DNA from 3 places in the Effusibacillus dendaii genome. Region 1 is predicted to be linked to each of the others. Evidence: riboswitches for the same ligand, from Rfam matches in the RefSeq annotation. Region 1 holds a riboswitch; each other region holds the start of a gene.

Region 1 (5,895 bases):
CGGATATAGACAATCAATTGATGGACATTTTGTTCGTACGTGGCCGCGGCTCGTCTGACGGTCTGGGGCGTAATTCGCTGTGAACGGATCGCGTGTAAAATCAAATCGTTGCCACCAATCCAAAGGCTGATCGTGGTCGCCTTTTGCAAAGGAAGCGGGTCATTGCTAACAACCGCATTTAACAGCGCATGGCTGGTCCAACCGGAGTGGGCGAGACGAAGTACGGAAACGGGAATGTTTCGATGTCGAAGATAGCTCGCGATGCGCTCCGTATATCCGTATAAAGGGGAGGTGGCACTTTTTCCTACCGTAATGGAATCTCCTAATGCCGTATAGAAAACCATAGTTCACCTCCCCGACAGACTTTTTTTTATTTCATTCAGAGTCAGAAGTTTTTGGTACGGGCATTTCTCACGGGAGGATGTTTTTTTCTGTCCCAATCGTTCAAATGCGTGAATGGATCCACGGCAGTTTGTGTATTGTGCCGGATAGGGAGGGGGAAAATGAGCGTCTGCGGAGAGCTTTTCCGCGATCATTCCCGTACGATGAGAGGAAGCCATAACAGGAAGGGAGAGAACAATTTGGCGGTTACCTATCAAGAAGCGCTGCGATTTTTGGGGAAGCCTGTATGTGCGGAATGCAAAGGGCACCAAAAACATTATGGCATCGTGCAACGGGTAAGCCGAAAAGGAATATTGCTGCAGCCGATCCCGGTACATGCTTCGGCGAACCGTAAAGACAGCCAGGTTGACTTTACAACGGCGGATCGACCGGCTGCGATGGATGCGGAAACGGTGTTCCTGCCTTTCTTGCTTCCGCTTACCACTTTATTTTCGCTGGGCGCATATGGAGGGTATGGCACACCATACGGATACGGGTACGGCAGACCGTATGGATTCGGTAGGCCTTATGGTTATGGGTATGGAGCACCGTACGGGTACGGTGGAGGTTATTGGTGGTGACAATCGCGAATGACCGGATTTGAGGAGCAGACAGGGCAGGATTTGGGAGGAAAAGTCTGGATATAACTGATAATTCCGGCTGATATGGGGAGAGACAGTCTCAGCTGAAATAATCAGAATATTTCCGGGGTGAATGGAAAAAATCGAATGTGTTATCATAAGTACAACAAATAAATGAATGGTTTATTCATTCAACGTATTTATTATTAAACAAACAGGCTGAATTCCATTGTATGGAAGCGGGGGAACCAAGTTCCTGGGGTTAATCCTGGCTATGCCAGGAGGGATGTGAGAAACTTCTCTGCCATCCTACCCGACAGCTAACCTCGTAAGCTAACGCAGGGAAGATCCAAGATTGCAAATCGGCGGGATGCAGACTATTTTCTTTTTCTGCCGCTTTTGCCAGGTCGCGGATTCGGTCGTTGTATTCATCTTTTGGTGATGCGCGCGTCAGACCGGTGCAGACTTTTTCTTGGAACTTCGGTTCCGTGAAAAAGCAGCACCGGTCTTTTTTGTTGCATGGCCTGGATGTGCGAGATGAGATCAGAAAGGAGAAATGAAATGAAAAGCAAAACTTTGCAATCAAAATGGGCTGCGATGTTGACCGGTGTTCTGGCTGCCGGGCTTTTATTGGCAGGATGCGGCGGCAGCACAAGCGGGTCGGCGCAAGATTCCGGCAAACAGGAAACTGCGTTTGAAAAAGCAAAACGGCAGGGGTATGTGACAGTCGGTTTTGCCAACGAAAAACCATACGCCTATGCGGCCCCGGACGGCAAATTGACAGGTGAAGCGGTTGAGGTCGCGCGCGCCGTTCTGAAAAACCTTGGGATCAAAGAAGTAAACGGTGTATTGACCGAATTCGGGTCGTTGATTCCGGGGCTGAAAGCAAAACGTTTCGACATCATTACGGCGGGTATGTATATTACGCCGGAGCGGGCGAAGCAGGTCGATTTTGCCAATCCTGAATACAGTATTGGGGAAGCGATTGCCGTTAAGAAGGGGAATCCGATGAATCTTCACAGTTATAAGGATATTGCCGCCAATTCAGAAGTGAAAGTTGGTGTAATGGGGGGCGCCATCGAGATCGATTATCTGAAAAAGAGCGGGGTGTCGGATAGCCAAATCGTGATTGTATCCGATCAGCCTTCTGCCATCAACGCTCTGCAGGCCGGACGTGTAAACGCCATTACAATGACCGGTCCTTCTTTGCAGGCAGTGATGGATTCAGCGAAAGATCCTTCGATTGAGAGGGTCATGGATTTCGAACAGCCGGTGATCGATGGTAAAAGTATACGCGGTTATGGGGCTGCCGTTTTCCGCCAAGGGGACGATGATTTCCGGCAAGCGTATAACGAGGAATTGAAAAAACTGGAGGATTCAGGCGAACTTCTGAACATTCTAAGCCCGTTCGGATTTACCAAGCAGGAACTGCCGGGCGGTAAAACGGCAGAAGAATTATTGAAATAAGGAAAGGGGTGCAGAACCATTTTTCCGACTGACCTGTTTACACCCCTTCTGCACGGGGTAGAAGTGACTCTGCAAGTAATGGCCTGTTCTGCGGTTGCAGCTTTGCTCCTTTCATTCACCGCTGGGTTGTGTCGTTTGTCAAAATGGGCATGGGTGCGAATGGCTGCAGCCGTATATGTGGAATTTTTTCGGGGTACTTCATTGCTGGTGCAAATGTTTTGGCTGTTTTTCGCTTTGCCAATATTGGGAATTGAACTGGAGCCGATGACAACAGGTGTTCTGGCGTTAGGACTGAACTATGGCGCTTACGGTTCGGAGATTGTCCGTAGTTCGATTCAGGCGATTCCAAAAGGGCAGACGGAAGCTGCAATCGCGTTGAACCTGACCTCGTTTCAGCGGATGCGGAGCGTGATCCTCCCGCAAGCGTTTACTCTGATGCTGCCCGCTTTCGGAAATCTGTTGATTGAACTTTTAAAAGGCACATCGCTTGTTTCGCTGATCACATTATCCGATTTGACGTTTACCGGTATGCTGATGCGAACCGCAAACATTGCCAGAACGCCGGAGATATTGGGGCTTATTCTTGTCATTTACTTTGTTCTTGCGTACTCCCTGACTCTTGTTGTGCGTTGGTTGGAACGGAGAGTTTCCGCAGGGAGGGTGTAAAAGATGTGGGATTGGGAGTTTGCATATTCGATTTTGCCGAAGTTGTTGAAAGTGGTTGATGTGACCATTGAGGCCACATTATCAGGTTTCGTACTGGCCGCTTTGTTAGGGATGCTGTTGGCTTTTGGCCGCCGGTCAAAGCGAAAGCCGATTGCATGGGCGTCTGGTTTGGTGGTCGAGTTTATCCGCAGCACGCCGCTTTTGATTCAATTGTATTTCTTATATTTCGCGCTTCCGTTTTACGGTATTTCGTTACCCGCCTTCACAGTGGGCGTGATTGGATTGGGTCTGCATTACAGCACCTATTTGTCCGAAGTGTACCGGGCCGGCATTGAAAATGTGCCGCGCGGACAATGGGAAGCGGCGATTGCGTTGAACTTTTCCAGATCACAGACATGGATGCGGATTATTTTACCGCAGGCCATTCGGCCAGTTGTGCCGGTTTTGGGCAATTACCTGATCACGATGTTTAAAGAAACGCCGCTTCTTTCTACGATTACGGTAGTAGAACTGATGCAAACCGCTAAAATGATCGGTTCCCAGTCGTTTCGCTATCTGGAGGCGTTCACGATTGCCGGATTCCTGTTCCTGCTGTTAAGTTATCTGTCTGCCATTTGGGTTCGCCGAATGGAATTGAGGCTTGAACAAAAATAAGCAAAGGAAGTGGGAGGATGAGCATGATCCATGTGTCCAGTTTGTACGAGGGATATGAGAATGTGGAGGGAAATCCGATTGTCCGCTATCGGAAAATCAGCAAATCATATGGCGATCTGCAGGTACTAAAGGAAATCGATCTGGATATCTATCCGGGGGAAAAGGTGGCGGTGATCGGTCCGAGCGGATCCGGCAAAACAACACTCGCCCGTTTGCTGATGACGCTGGAAGAACCGACGGCCGGCACGATTGAAGTGGATGGAGAACTGCTGTGGCACAAGAGAGTAAAAGGCAGACTGACGCGGGCGGACGAAAAACATCTGCATCGTGTGCGAGGCAGCATTGGCATGGTGTTTCAACATTTTAACCTGTTTCCGCATATGACCATTTTGCGCAACGTGACGGAAGCGCCCATTCGGGTGCTCGGTCTGTCAAAAGAGGAGGCGGTGGAGAGAGCCAAGATCATGTTGGATAAAGTCGGGCTGTTGGATAAGTTGGACAAATATCCGGGCCAACTGTCGGGTGGTCAAAAACAGCGTGTGGCGATTGCGAGAGCATTGGTCATGCGGCCGAAAGTGATGCTGTTTGATGAACCGACATCTGCCTTGGATCCCGAATTGGTTGGGGAGGTGTTGACAGTGATCAAAGAAATTGCGGCGGAAGGCGATATGGCGATGCTGTTGATTACACACGAAATGGAGTTTGCGCGTGATGTGGCAGATCGTATTTTGTTTACGGACGGCGGCAAAATTGTTGAGGAGGGCTCCCCCAAACAGATTTTTGAAAATCCGAAAAGTCCCCGGCTGCAGATGTTCCTTAATCGTTTTCGGACAAATGGATTCTAAAGGCCATGCACTTGACGTTCCGAAATATGACCGAACAGGACGGAGCTGACGTTTGGACCATTGTAAAGGAAACAGGTGTATTGGATGTGAATTCGGTCTATGCCTATTTAATGATGGGCAAATACTTCCCTCACACCTGTGTGGTTGCCGAATACAATGGAAAAATCTGCGGATTTATCACCGCTTTTCTGCCTCCCGGCAAGCCGGACACGATATTCGTCTGGCAGGTGGGTGTGGCAAACACGCAGCAGGGAAAAGGGATTGGAAAATCCTTGTTACGTTTTCTGATGACAAGGGATGTATGTCGCGGAGTGCGTTTTCTGGAAACGACCATTTCCCCGTCCAACCGTCCTTCCGAATCCTTGTTTCGAGGTTTTGCGAGGGATTGGAAGACAGGCTGCAGGGTTACCGAATGTTTCCCGGTGGAGCTGTTTTTAGATGGGGCGCATGAAGCGGAAATGTTGTTCCGGATTGGTCCGTTCTCACAATTGAACTGTTGAGTTTCGCCCATAAGCTGTCCGAATGAATGGTTACTAGAATAATTGTAATCTGTCAGATTGATAAGGAGGAATGAGATGAAGATTTTGGAGGAAGTGACAAACCCGTTGTATGTGTTTGAGCAGTTGGAATCGGAGGTGCGCAGCTATTGCCGGAGTTTCCCGACCGTGTTCAGCAGGTCCAGCGGCTACAAGGTATGGGATCGGAAAGGCAAGGAGTACATTGACTTTTTTGCCGGTGCCGGGTCTCTCAACTACGGGCATAACAATCCCAAAATCAAACAGAAGCTGATCGAATATTTGATGAAGGATGGGATTACACACAGTCTGGATATGGCTACAGAGGCGAAGGAAGAGCTATTGGTCGGTTTCCGCGACGTCATTCTGAAACCTCGAAAGCTGAATTACAAAGTGATGTTTCCCGGTCCGACAGGAACCAATTCGGTAGAAAGCGCCCTCAAACTTGCTCGAAAGGTGACGGGACGGGAAATAGTCATGAGCTTCACGAATGCGTTTCATGGTATGACAGTAGGCTCTCTTTCGGTTACCGGCAACAAGTTTAAGCGCAGGGGGGCCGGCATGTCCCTGACGAATACGGTCTCGATGCCATTTGACGGCTACCTGGGGAACCAAGTCAACACGGCAGAATACATCGAGAGGTTCCTCGAAGACAATGGCAGCGGCGTTTCTCTCCCTGCAGCCATTATCCTCGAGACGGTTCAAGGCGAAGGTGGCATTAACGCGGCCAGTTTTGAATGGCTGAAAGAAATTGAAAGTATTTGTCGTCGGTGGGAGATTTTGCTG
Region 2 (5,895 bases), 1.5 Mb from region 1:
TTTTCTTCCGGATGTTCCGCCGTCACGGGAATTGAAGCAATTTCCAACGCCGTTCCGCATTTTCGAAATCCGGCCCAGCGCAATGCGAAGCTTACTATGATAATGTTAGGGACTTTGTTGGCAGTGATCTTTGGCGGGGTAACGATTCTGTCTCTGGTTTACGGCGTATATCCTGATCCAACAGGGAATACTTCCGTATTATCGATGGTTACGGAAAATGCGTTCGGTCGAGGGAGTATGTACTTCGTTATACAGATTGCCACGATGCTCATTTTGACATTAGCGGCGAATACCAGCTTCAACGGGTTTCCGATTTTGGCCTCCATTATGGCGCAGGATCAAAACTTTCCCCGTATGTTTGCCAATCGGGGAGATCGGTTGGCGTTTAACTATGGAATTATTACATTGGGGATATTGGCCAGTCTGCTGCTCATCTTGTTCCGTGGGAAGACGGATCTGCTCATCCCGCTTTACGCGATCGGTGTCTTCTTGTCATTTACAATGGCACAAAGCGGGCTGGTGCTTAAATGGGTAAGAGAAAGGAACAGGGGGTGGCAGCGAAAAGTACTTATCAACGGAATTGGGGCTGCCGCGACCTTTGCTGTGGTATTAATATTCAGCATTACCAAGTTTACGGAAGGCGCATGGATTGTCGTTGTCGTGACACCACTCTTACTGTGGCTGATCACAAAGATCCACAAGCATTACGAGGCGGTTGCAAAGCAGCTGAGATTTGATTTGAACGATCCGCTCCCTCAAAAAGAATCTGTCATAATCGTGCCGGTTGCGGGAATCCACCGAGTCGTCGCATCGACCCTTGCTTACGCAAAGACTCTCTCTCCTAAAGTAGTTGCTTTCTACGTGGCGTTTTCTGAGGAAGAGGCGGAACGAATGGAGAAAAAATGGGAACAATGGAACCCCGGGGTTCGGCTTGTGACCTTCGTGTCCCGATATCGAACCGTCGTTGAACCCCTTGTGGAATTTGTAGAACGGGTTGATTGCCGTTTAAACCGAACAAGTACGGTTATGGTGTTGTTGCCGCAGTTTGTGCCCAAAAAGTTCTGGCAGCGATTGCTTCACAATCAATCCGCATTTCGAATCCGCGCGATGCTTTTCGGCCGAAAGGATGTCGTTGTGGCAACCCTGCCGTACCATTTGCAGGAGTAACTACCATACATTGTGCAATGAAGTTTACATAATGTCATGGTGTACTATCATTTGTTAAAAATAAGCCGAAGCTCAATCGAGCGCGGGGGACCCATTTTTTGGGGTGAAACCACATTAGTGGCAGGGTAATCCTCTTTACCCGAATCCGTCAGCTAACCTCGCAGGCTTCAGAGAGGAGATGTTTTCTAGGTATCGCGACATCGGTGATGATTCCGGCATTTGCAGCACCTGACAATGCTGCGGCAACATCCACACAATTACCGCCGGGAGTTAGCTTTGATACCAATATACAACCGGTTGCGCCTCTTGATGCAGATTACCAGACAAAGGTTAATGCAGTTCTGCAGGTAGCAGAAAGCAAGCTGGGAACTCCGTATGTATGGGGACATAATGAAGACCGCGGTCAGGTCGGTTTCGATTGCTCCAATTATACCGCTTATATTTATCATCACGCATTGGGGTATAAAATGAGTGGAGCTTCCCAGACTCAATACCATTCTGTCTGACGTACTGTGTCGAAAGCTGAAATGCGCCCGGGAGATCTTATAATCTTCAATAATGGCAGTCACGTTGGTATTTATGCGGGAAATGGCCGCGTGATTCAGGAAGGTGGCGGCCTGAAAAAGGTTGGCTATCTGAACGTTTCTCCTGGGTCTTCCTGGTACAATAATATTACGGCCGTTAAACGTATGTTTTAAGCAAGAATGCCTTGAGAACAAGCTGACGCCAGTATTCAACTGGTGTCAGCTTGTTTTTCTTTTACCGCTTCTATTGTACGGATTACACGCTTTGAGGCATCGGAATTTCTTCCTTATTGCCGTTTATCTCAATCCGATTTCCGGCACCTCGCGAAACATATCTGACGAATCCTTGCTGCGGACTATGTTCCATAAGCAGTTCCGCAAGCTGCAGTTGCACATATTGCCGAAAGGCTCTTTTTAAAGCACGGGCACCGTACTGTTTATCAAACCCTTTTTTGACTAAAAAGTTTTTTGCCGAATCGAGCAGTTCCAAGCGACAGTTGAATCTTAGTATTCTTCTGTTCAACTGTTCCGTTAGTACATCAATGATTTCAAACAATATTTGTTCCGAAAGCCAATTAAAAATCACAATGTCATCAATTCGATTGATAAATTCGGGCCGAAAGGTTGATTCCAGTTTTCTTTTAATGATTGTTTCCAGAAATGATTCGTTATTCCGGATTTTCCAGTAACGGGGATTTAGGTAATGGGTTATCGATTTCAGCACAAAACCCAGTCGATTATTGGCATAGCTTTGTATTTCTCGGGCACCCAAATTGCTTGTCATGAAAATCAGCGAATTTCGAAAATCGATCTTCTCTTCCCCCGAGGCAATCGTCATCACCCCGTTATCGAATATGTTCAATAATGTTTGAATCACCTGCGGGCTTGCCTTCTCCAGCTCATCAAACAACACGATGCCGGGTTTGCTGTAGGACCCTTCAATTTTTTCTTTATCCAGAATCGTGGAGCCTTCCTTGCTTCCCACATATCCTGGCGGTGCACCGGTAAGCGCGGCGGCGTAGTGATCAAGCGATAAAGTATTCATATCCACTCTGCAAAAGGCCTCCCGGTTTCCGTAAAGGGCCTCTGCAAGCACGCGTACGATTTCCGTTTTGCCGACTCCCGTAGGTCCCAGAAACAAACCTATGTGTAAAGGTTTATCCGGATCTGCTATGTCAGCCCGCACAATTTTCAACATGTTTTCCAAACTTTGCAGAACTTTTTCCTGTCCGAAAATTTTGTTTCGCAGCCGTTTCATTACTTCTTCAACATGAAACCGATACCGGGTTTCGATCCTTTTGAAAGATGTATCCGCCACCACGTCCGTATCTTGCATCCGTTCGGCAGCCTCCAACTCTTTACGTTTTCGGTCGGCTGCATAATATTCGAGTTTATCGTTGATGAAGGGCATAGTATCCTCCCCCTTATTTTTATGTAAAAAGGAGCCAGATAGAGAAAGTCACCCGACTCCTTCATGTTCGATTTAACTATTATTTTTCTGCCGCCATTACTTTGCCTTCGTTCGGAATCCCTACAATCGGGCATTCCGCAGTGCCAGCCGTTGATCTGGTAATTGCCTCCACATTTTCGCGGGCTTTTTCTGCATCTAACACCCAGGTTCGATAGAAATCAAATGGACATTCCGCTAGTCCTTTGTCGCCTTCTCCGGAATTGATCAATCCTGTATAACCCCTGTGTAAGAGTTTGAAAAGATGATTTTGCGATTGGGCATTCTTTCGGAAATCGCGGATTTGCGAAATGGAGATTTCCGCATACTGAATTCCGTTCTCTTCTGTTCCGCACTCGCCAAGGGTTCGTCCATCAAAGCCAATGATAGCCGAATGTCCGAAGTAAGAATACACTCCGTCAAACCCTGTTGCATTCGCTACTGCTACATAGGAATTGTTTGCCCAGGCCATTGATTTCGCCATGATAATCTGCTGTTCTTTGGCTGGATACATGTATCCCTGGCAGCGAACGATCAGCTCTGCGCCTTTCATTGCACAATCACGCCAAATTTCCGGATAGTTTCCGTCATCGCAGATGATTAGGCTGATTTTGATGCCCTTCGGTCCTTCGCATACATATGTCTGACCGCCGGGATACCACCCTTCGATAGGAACCCAAGGTATAATCTTTCTGTATTTCTGCACAACTTCACCCTTGTTGTTCATTAAGATAAGGGTATTGTATGGAGATTTGTTTGGGTGGTCTTCATGTTGTTCCCCTGTCAAAGAAAAAACGCCCCAAGTATTTGCCTGCCGACATGCCTCCGCAAAGATTGCAGTCTCTTCACCCGGAATCATGGAGGCGGTTTCAAACATTTCTTTCGGATCGTACATGATGCCTTGCGTACTGTATTCCGGGAAAATAACCAGGTCCATGCCCGGCAGTCCCTGTTTCATTCCGACTACCATATTGGCAATGTTCCTGCAATTTTCCAGAACCTCCTGCCTCGTATGTAAACGCGGCATTTTGTAGTTGACGACTGCTACACCGACTGTATCAAAGCTGCTTGAAATATCTCCATGTCTCATTTCAAAACACACTCCCTTAAAATGTAGTTTTAAGTACATAAGTCAAATTGGCTTATTTTGGAAATCCGACCATGCCGTCACATCTTCCTCACCCCCTGCGTGTGATGAGAGCGCCGCTCTTACCAGTTTCCGGTAAGAAGCATATATCCCGGAACCCAACAGGTTATAACCGCCTCCACTAGCGTTACGTAGGCAGTAAATTTAGCGATCGGTTTTTCCAAGGCAAGTAGAAGAAAGAACAAAAACCATAGAAAGGCCCACAGAAGCCAAATGACTCCAAAGCGGAAATCGCCGCTCTGAAACGTCAAAACCGCTGTTGGGAGTGCAGTAACCGCTACAAAGAAACAGTACCAGCCAAACCCCCTTCCCTCTAAATCAAAAGCGTTGTTGATCGCCACATACAAATAAGTGAAAGAAAAAAGAAGTCCAGTAGCGGCTGTAAAATAAGACAGGGGATCACCTGACGGAGCTTTCAGCATGATGTAAATATTTATGATCAACGTAATGCTGCCAGTGAACAAATTCAGGGGTGCCGCCCCTTTACCGCTCACCCTTCCTAACAACATCATTCCATTTACCCATAGCACCGCCCCGACATACAAAAGTGAGATTGCGAGCAATTGTCATCCCTCCTTGACCGAATTGGAAATAGATTTTTCGTTTATCTCTATTGCAACTTTAGTGCCAACTGCCGAAATACAACATGAAGTGCTTGGTTGTATGAAAAATTCGATCCGGATAATTCGGTAAAAGTAAAAAGTGTGCAGATTTTGGTTGATTCTGTCCAATAACTGTAATGGTTTTGTTCAATCTGAACTTTGTACTGTGGACAACATACCTAGACAAAAGGTGAACGAAATTTGTACATTTTCTGAACATTAAAAATCAAATATACTAGTAGCTAGGAAGAAGTATGGGGGGATTGTTATGGCACGGGAAGAAGACATCAAAATCGGTTTGCTGTATTCTCTGACCGGAACAACCGGAGTCACCGAACGGGGGCAGTATCAATCGACCCTATTGGCAATTAAACAGATTAACGAACAGGGAGGAATACACGGGAGACGACTGCTTCCCATCGTGGAGGATATTGCGTCCGACCCGTTTCTGGCAGCCAGGAAAGCGGAAAAATTGATCCTTTCGGATAAGGTTGCAGTTATAATCGGCCTCTACACATCTGTCTGCCGCAAGATGGTTATCCCGATTCTGGAAAAATATAATGTTCTTTTGCTTTACCCAACCCTTTACGAAGGCGAAGAGTTAAGTCGGAACGTGTTTTACCTGGGGCCGGTGCCGAATCAACAACTTCAAACTTTTATTCCGTGGATTATTGAAAATCTTGGGAAATCATTTTACCTGATCGGATCCGATTACATTTATCCCCGCGAAACAAACAGGCATATCCATCGTCTTGTCCAATCATACGGTGGGCGAATTGCGGGAGAGTATTACTCTCTTTTGGGCACTCAGAAATTTGATCATCCTTTGAGAGAAATTGCCAAATCGAAGCCGGATGTAGTTTTCTCAACAGTGGTTGGGGAGAGCCAGATCGCTTTTTATCAACAGTTTTATCATTCGGGGGTCAAGAAGCCCATAGCCAGTGCTATAACGGCGGAAACAGAAATTCAAGCGATGAATCCTGCCTTTGCAACGGGACATTATACTTC
Region 3 (5,895 bases), 1.6 Mb from region 1:
CGTTAATAGGAGGGCATTAGAAATGGCGAAAGTAATTGTAATTTATGAAGAGCCGAAAGACAAAGAAGGATTCGAAAAGCATTATTTTGATGTGCATATTCCTCTTGCCAAAAAACTCCCCACTCTTAAAAATGCAGCGATTAATCGAGTGTTGCATGGCGAGAACACCGACCAAAACATGTATTTAGTGGCGGAGTTGGAATTTGAGGACGTAGACACATTGAATCAATCATTGTCCTCGGCTGAAGGGCAAGAAGTACAGGGAGATGTCGCAAATTTAGTTCCATTCCTAAACAAGCCCCCGATCATTTTGATCGCAGAATAGGCAACTACCTGCATATGTTTTTCTCAGAGCCGAAAGGCTCTTTTTTATTGGCCTCCACCGAATCTATCTAGAGATGCCCATGGTACTCGCTGACATTTGCTCGGTGATCTACTTTCACAAGTAACCGCGTGGTAATGAACCATTTTTTAGATGAGGAATCACAAATGTTAGCTTCCATACAAAAAGTTGAGGGTGGCTATGTCGCTCGATTTGATCGTCCATTAAAACATTCAGCAGAAAAAGCATGCGGCGACCGACTCTTTTCCTTTCGGATACCGGATAATGAATCCGTAATCCGCGCGTGGTCGGCCAACCATTTGGCTTCAGGCGTATTGGCGAAACAGTCCTCTGCCGCACATGTACCTTTGGTGGCGGAAAGATCAATACTGGAGAGAGGATGGTGCAGGGGTTGAAACGTCAAGTTTTTTCTTCAAGAATCTCAAACACCTGCTGCATGTTTTGTAACCTCTTTTCTTGTCACCAGCAAACCAAGAATTGTCACCGCGAAAGCAACTACACTTGTCCATTGAGCAGCTGTCCATCCAAACAAGTAATGCGGGCTGTCCCCTCTTAAAAACTCGAGAGCAAACCGTCCTACAGAATACAAGCCTATGTAAGACAGAAATAGAAATCCTTTCGACCGGGTTCGACTTTTTAAAATAAGCAGAACAGCGAAAACAATCAGGTTCCACTGACCCTCCCAGACTTCGGCTGGCCACAACGGCTGATTCCCGTATTGATCGTAGGCTACAGTTCCGGGCGGGTAAACGATACCAAAGGAACTGCCCGTCGGTGAACCATATGCATCACCATTCAGGAAACAGGCAATACGTCCAACCGCTTGTCCTAAAATCAAACCAGGTGCAAATAAGTCAGCTGTATCCCAGAATTTCCATCCGAGTTTTCGGATGTACCAGACAGCCGTTATAACACCGCCTGCTAGTCCTCCCTGAATTGACATGCCGCCCTTCCAGATGGCAACAATATCAATAGGGTGGCTCAAATAGTATTCAGGTTGGAAGAACAGAACTTCCCAAAGTCGAGCACCCACTAAGCCCCCTAGTACGGCGATGAGGGAAAGGTTTAGAATCTGTTCACTTTGTTTGTTCGCTTGCTTTGCAAAATGCAAAGTCACTCCAATTCCCATCAAAACAGCAACTGCTACGACTAGACCGTAGGATCGAATCGGAATCCCCCAAAATTCAAATAAGATAACTCGCATAATTTCTCCTCACATTAAAAAATTTAGTGTCTTCGGAAACGGTGTTCCACTAACACATCTTTATATTTGATATCACGGATCTGTATTTCGTACTGCTTTGTAGTTCGGATGGCAACTGCTCAAAAATGTGATATCTGGCCAAGGTTTACAGGTCTGAAACCTCTCCGGGTTGAGGCTAAAATACAACTTGCGGCCGATCCTTTATCTTTCAATTTCTCCTTGCCAAGTTTGGCAAAGTCTACACCTGTTTCGATCTGTTGAATAATCACTTTTACTTAGTCCCTTTGTCTACTAGAAGTGACGGTTGTTCAAACTATTCTTTTTCGCTGGGCTCACCACCCTTACATATTGCTCATATTGTGCATTCCATTGCCTGCAAAGATGATCATGAGTAGGATAATGATCATCAATAGACCAAAGGCAGCGAATGCTATTTTTAGAAAAGTACTGAACCAATCTTTATCTTCCATGAAACTACTCCTCTCATGGAACTAAGATAAAACAAAAATGTGTAGTTTCAATGAAGAAACAACAAAAAGGCTCCTCATGCATACGTCCATGCATCCTGTTTAAAATCTCTATCTCTTGTATCTTCACAAACTCGTCACTTTGTCATTGTATAATTGGGTCGAACTCGAATTAAAGAGGTGGCTCATAGTGTTCGATACGAGTAATCCGAATATGCTAATGGCATTTGTAGCAGGAGTTCTGTCCTTTTTGTCCCCCTGCTGTCTGCCTTTGTATCCCTCCTATATTTCTTATTTGACAGGAATTTCTTATGAGAAATTGCAAGGAGAACGAGACAATTTTCGAATAAGACGAACGGCACTCGTCCATTCGATTTTCTTTGTAATTGGCTTTTCAATAATTTTTGTAGCACTTGGATTTGGAGCAGGGGCGGTCGGGAAAATATTTAACCAGTATAAAGACCTGATACGTCAAATCGGTGGAATTATAATCATTGTTATGGGGCTGTTCCTTACGGGGGCAATTAAGTGGGAATCCTTACTGAAGGAGAGAAAATGGCATTTACGAAACAAACCGGCCGGATACATTGGTTCAGTACTAGTTGGGGTTAGTTTTTCCGCTGGATGGACACCTTGTATTGGACCAATTTTGGCATCTGTGTTAGCCATAGCAGCAACCGACCCGGCCAACGGAGTAGGATTGATGAGCGCTTATTCGTTAGGGTTTGCGATACCATTCCTTATTTTGGCATATAGTCTTGGCTCCGTACGTTGGCTGTTGAAGTATTCTTCCGTAATCAGCCGTATCGGAGGCATTGTGATGGTAATTATGGGCTTTTTACTTCTAACGAATGCAATGACGGTAATCACGATCTATATGATTAAACTATTTGGCGGATTCACAGGGTTTTAGGAACCTGTTTCAAATTAGTTTCATGATGCGAAATAGACTGACAATTATCAGGTCATGAAGTATAAAAAATCCTGATGCGATTCTTCCATAGGTGGTGTTTTTCGCTTTACGAGAAGACTCAGATTCACCCCGGAAAAAAGGAACTAATTCCCGAATTCATCGTCATCTCCACAAGAGAGTTGCAGGAAAAATATTCAAAAATGGCTTAAAAAAGTGAGCTTTTGAACATAGTCAAAAGCCGCCGTGAGGCGGCTTTTTTATTGGTTTTGTAGCAGTTTACCACAATTTACAGGATGAAATCGGTTGGAAACTATGTTAAGGTTGTCCTACATCAGCCGAAGCCCAAAAACTGGGCGCGGGGGAACCAGTTATCTGGGGTGAAATCAGACTGCAAGTGCTATTCACAGTTTTGTGTTTTTGAAACAACACCTTGAAGAAACACTTTGCAGTTCAGTCGGGTAATCCCTTTTATCCGAACCCGTCAGCTAACCTCGCAGGCTTTACAAGGGAGGTACTTCATGTTTAAAAAGAAAGTTGTTTCTTTGTTGACCATCGGAATGCTCAGTGCGGCATTTGTTAGCCCGTCTTTTGTGTCTGCGCAAACGACGGCCACCCAATCAGCATCATTCAATTTGCCGCCTGGTGTCACATATGACCCGTCGATTCAACCAATTGCACCGCTCGATGCAACGCGGGAGGATAAAACAAATGCGGTACTGATGGTGGCAAAAAGCCAACTGGGTACTCCTTACATTTGGGGAACCAGCAAAGACCGAGGCGGCAGCGGGTTTGACTGTTCAAACTACACTGCCTATGTGTACCGCCATGCATTGGGCTATAAAATGAGCGGGGCATCCAGAGTACAGGCATCTTCGGTCGGGAATCCTGTCCCGAAAAGTCAGATGGAAGTAGGAGACCTTGTCATCTTCGACAACGGAGCACACATCGGGATTTATGCTGGTAATGGACAAATGATCCAAGAAGGCGGCGGACTTAAGAAAGTGGGTTATTTGCCGCTGAAACCCGGTTCCTACTGGTACAACCACATTACGTCCGTAAAACGGATGTACTAAACTCGTATTTCGAGCTCTGTGTTAGCCATTGAAGCTGCGTCCCTCTTTCCGGCAAGCTGAGTCGCTGCAAATTTCCTACACCCTCTTCTCTGACCGTCGATGTGATTGTGACGCTATGTATCACAAACGTCTAACAACTGAACAGTCCCCTTGAGTTTTGGGGCAATGGGGATTAAAAAGGGGATACATTTGATATGTATGCCCCTTTTTCCATCTCGTGTGTTACACTACATCGTATCCTTGATCCTCAATTGTTTCTTTTAATTGATCTACACTCACGACCGTGTCATCAAATGAAACAGTCACTTGGTTAGCTGAGAGATCCACTTTTGCGGAGCTAACGCCTACCAATTTTCCCAGCGCACCCTCCACTGAATTGACACAATGATTACAAGACATACCTTGAACGTTTAGAGTGATAGTACTCATATATTCTCCTCCGCTGTTTTATATTTTTACCCGTTTTAATCGCAATGCATTCAATACAACCGACACGGAGCTGAACGCCATCGCCGCTCCCGCCACCCAGGGTGCCAACAACCCGGCAGCCGCTACCGGAATGCCGATCGAATTGTAGAACAGTGCCCAGAACAGATTTTGCTTGATATTGTTCATTGTCTTATGGCTGAGTGAAATCGCGTCTGCAATGCTGGTCAGTTCTCCCCGCATCAGTGTGACATCGGCCGCTTCCATCGCGACGTCGGTACCGGTGCCGATCGCCATACCCACATCGGCTGTTGCCAAAGCGGGCGCATCGTTTACACCGTCTCCCACCATGGCCACCTTTTTGCCCTGCGCCTTAAAAGATTCCACTTCCTTTGCCTTGCCTTCCGGCAGAACTTCCGCCCGGATTTCCGAAATGCCGACCTGTTTGCCAATCGCTTCAGCGGTACGCCGATTGTCTCCTGTGATCATAACCACTTCCAGACCCAGCTCTTTCAATTTGGCGATCGCCTGTCTGGAACTTTCCTTGACCGTATCGGCAACTGCCACAATACCCGCCAGCTTTCCGTCAACAGCCACCAGCATGGCTGTTTTCCCTTCGTCTTCCAGCCGTTCCATGCTGGCTTGCGCGTTGCTTGCATTAATCTGTTCGCGTTCCATCAGTTTGCGCGTGCCGATGAAGAGCTTCCGTCCGTAGACTGTTGCAGACAATCCGTATCCCGGGATTGCCTCAAACTGTTCGGATTGAGACAAATCGAGATTTTTCTCTTTTGCTCCATTGACAATCGCCTGGGCCAGCGGATGTTCCGAATTTTTTTCGGCGCTGGCGGCAAGCGCGAGCAGCTTGTCTGCCGGGATATCCGCAAGTACGACCACGTCGGTCAATGCAGGCTCCCCTTTGGTAATGGTGCCTGTTTTATCAAGAATAATGGTGTTCAATTTATGGGCCGCCTCAAGATGCTCGCCGCCTTTAAACAGAATGCCCAATTCAGCGCCTTTCCCTGTTCCCACCATAATGGAGGTGGGAGTGGCCAGCCCTAACGCGCAAGGGCAGGCGATCACAAGAACGGCAATCGCATTTTCCAACGCATGCGTGAAGTTGCCTGCATCAACGGCCAAATACCAGATGAAAAAGACAATAATTGCAATCCCGACCACAATCGGCACGAAGATACCCGAGATCACATCCGCTGTCCGCTGAATCGGAGCTTTCGACCCCTGCGCCTGTTCCACCACGCGGATAATCTGTGCCAACGCCGTATCTTTTCCGACTTTTGTCGCTTTGAATGTAAGCGAACCGTTCTTGTTGATCGTCGAACCAATCACCGAACCACCGGTTGTTTTATCGACAGGAACGCTCTCACCGGTCAACATCGATTCATCCACAGCGGATGTGCCGGACAGAACCACCCCGTCCACCGGAATTTTTTCTCCCGGTTTGACGATCACGG

The links. A riboswitch is a leader RNA that binds a small molecule or an ion and turns the genes downstream of it on or off. The one in region 1 is predicted to bind cyclic di-AMP.
Region 2: it holds a riboswitch for cyclic di-AMP, as region 1 does, so the genes downstream of both, skT53_RS16330 (C40 family peptidase) here and ehuB (ectoine/hydroxyectoine ABC transporter substrate-binding protein EhuB) in region 1, are expected to answer to the same signal.
Region 3: it holds a riboswitch for cyclic di-AMP, as region 1 does, so the genes downstream of both, skT53_RS17100 (C40 family peptidase) here and ehuB (ectoine/hydroxyectoine ABC transporter substrate-binding protein EhuB) in region 1, are expected to answer to the same signal.

What each region holds. Positions count from the first base shown of each region.
Region 1 is NZ_AP023366.1:1,585,969-1,591,863, reverse strand. Features, by position in the region: gene skT53_RS08725 (SGNH/GDSL hydrolase family protein) at 1-344, opposite strand, end outside; gene skT53_RS08720 (hypothetical protein) at 504-962, shown strand; cyclic di-AMP (ydaO/yuaA leader) riboswitch at 1,170-1,313, shown strand; gene ehuB (ectoine/hydroxyectoine ABC transporter substrate-binding protein EhuB) at 1,524-2,429, shown strand; gene ehuC (ectoine/hydroxyectoine ABC transporter permease subunit EhuC) at 2,463-3,095, shown strand; gene ehuD (ectoine/hydroxyectoine ABC transporter permease subunit EhuD) at 3,099-3,749, shown strand; gene ehuA (ectoine/hydroxyectoine ABC transporter ATP-binding protein EhuA) at 3,773-4,594, shown strand; gene ectA (diaminobutyrate acetyltransferase) at 4,600-5,094, shown strand; gene ectB (diaminobutyrate--2-oxoglutarate transaminase) at 5,170-5,895, shown strand, end outside.
Region 2 is NZ_AP023366.1:3,073,372-3,079,266, forward strand. Features, by position in the region: gene skT53_RS16325 (APC family permease) at 1-1,167, shown strand, start outside; cyclic di-AMP (ydaO/yuaA leader) riboswitch at 1,221-1,349, shown strand; partial or broken gene skT53_RS16330 (C40 family peptidase) at 1,374-1,865, shown strand; gene skT53_RS16335 (AAA family ATPase) at 1,948-3,102, opposite strand; gene skT53_RS16340 (aliphatic amidase) at 3,182-4,228, opposite strand; gene skT53_RS16345 (AmiS/UreI family transporter) at 4,348-4,848, opposite strand; gene skT53_RS16350 (transporter substrate-binding protein) at 5,156-5,895, shown strand, end outside.
Region 3 is NZ_AP023366.1:3,218,061-3,223,955, reverse strand. Features, by position in the region: gene skT53_RS17115 (EthD family reductase) at 23-325, shown strand; partial or broken gene skT53_RS18670 (D-alanyl-D-alanine carboxypeptidase family protein) at 577-692, opposite strand; gene lgt (prolipoprotein diacylglyceryl transferase) at 765-1,547, opposite strand; gene skT53_RS18920 (hypothetical protein) at 1,889-2,017, opposite strand; gene skT53_RS17105 (cytochrome c biogenesis CcdA family protein) at 2,205-2,927, shown strand; cyclic di-AMP (ydaO/yuaA leader) riboswitch at 3,251-3,443, shown strand; gene skT53_RS17100 (C40 family peptidase) at 3,446-4,000, shown strand; gene copZ (copper chaperone CopZ) at 4,223-4,429, opposite strand; gene skT53_RS17090 (heavy metal translocating P-type ATPase) at 4,448-5,895, opposite strand, start outside.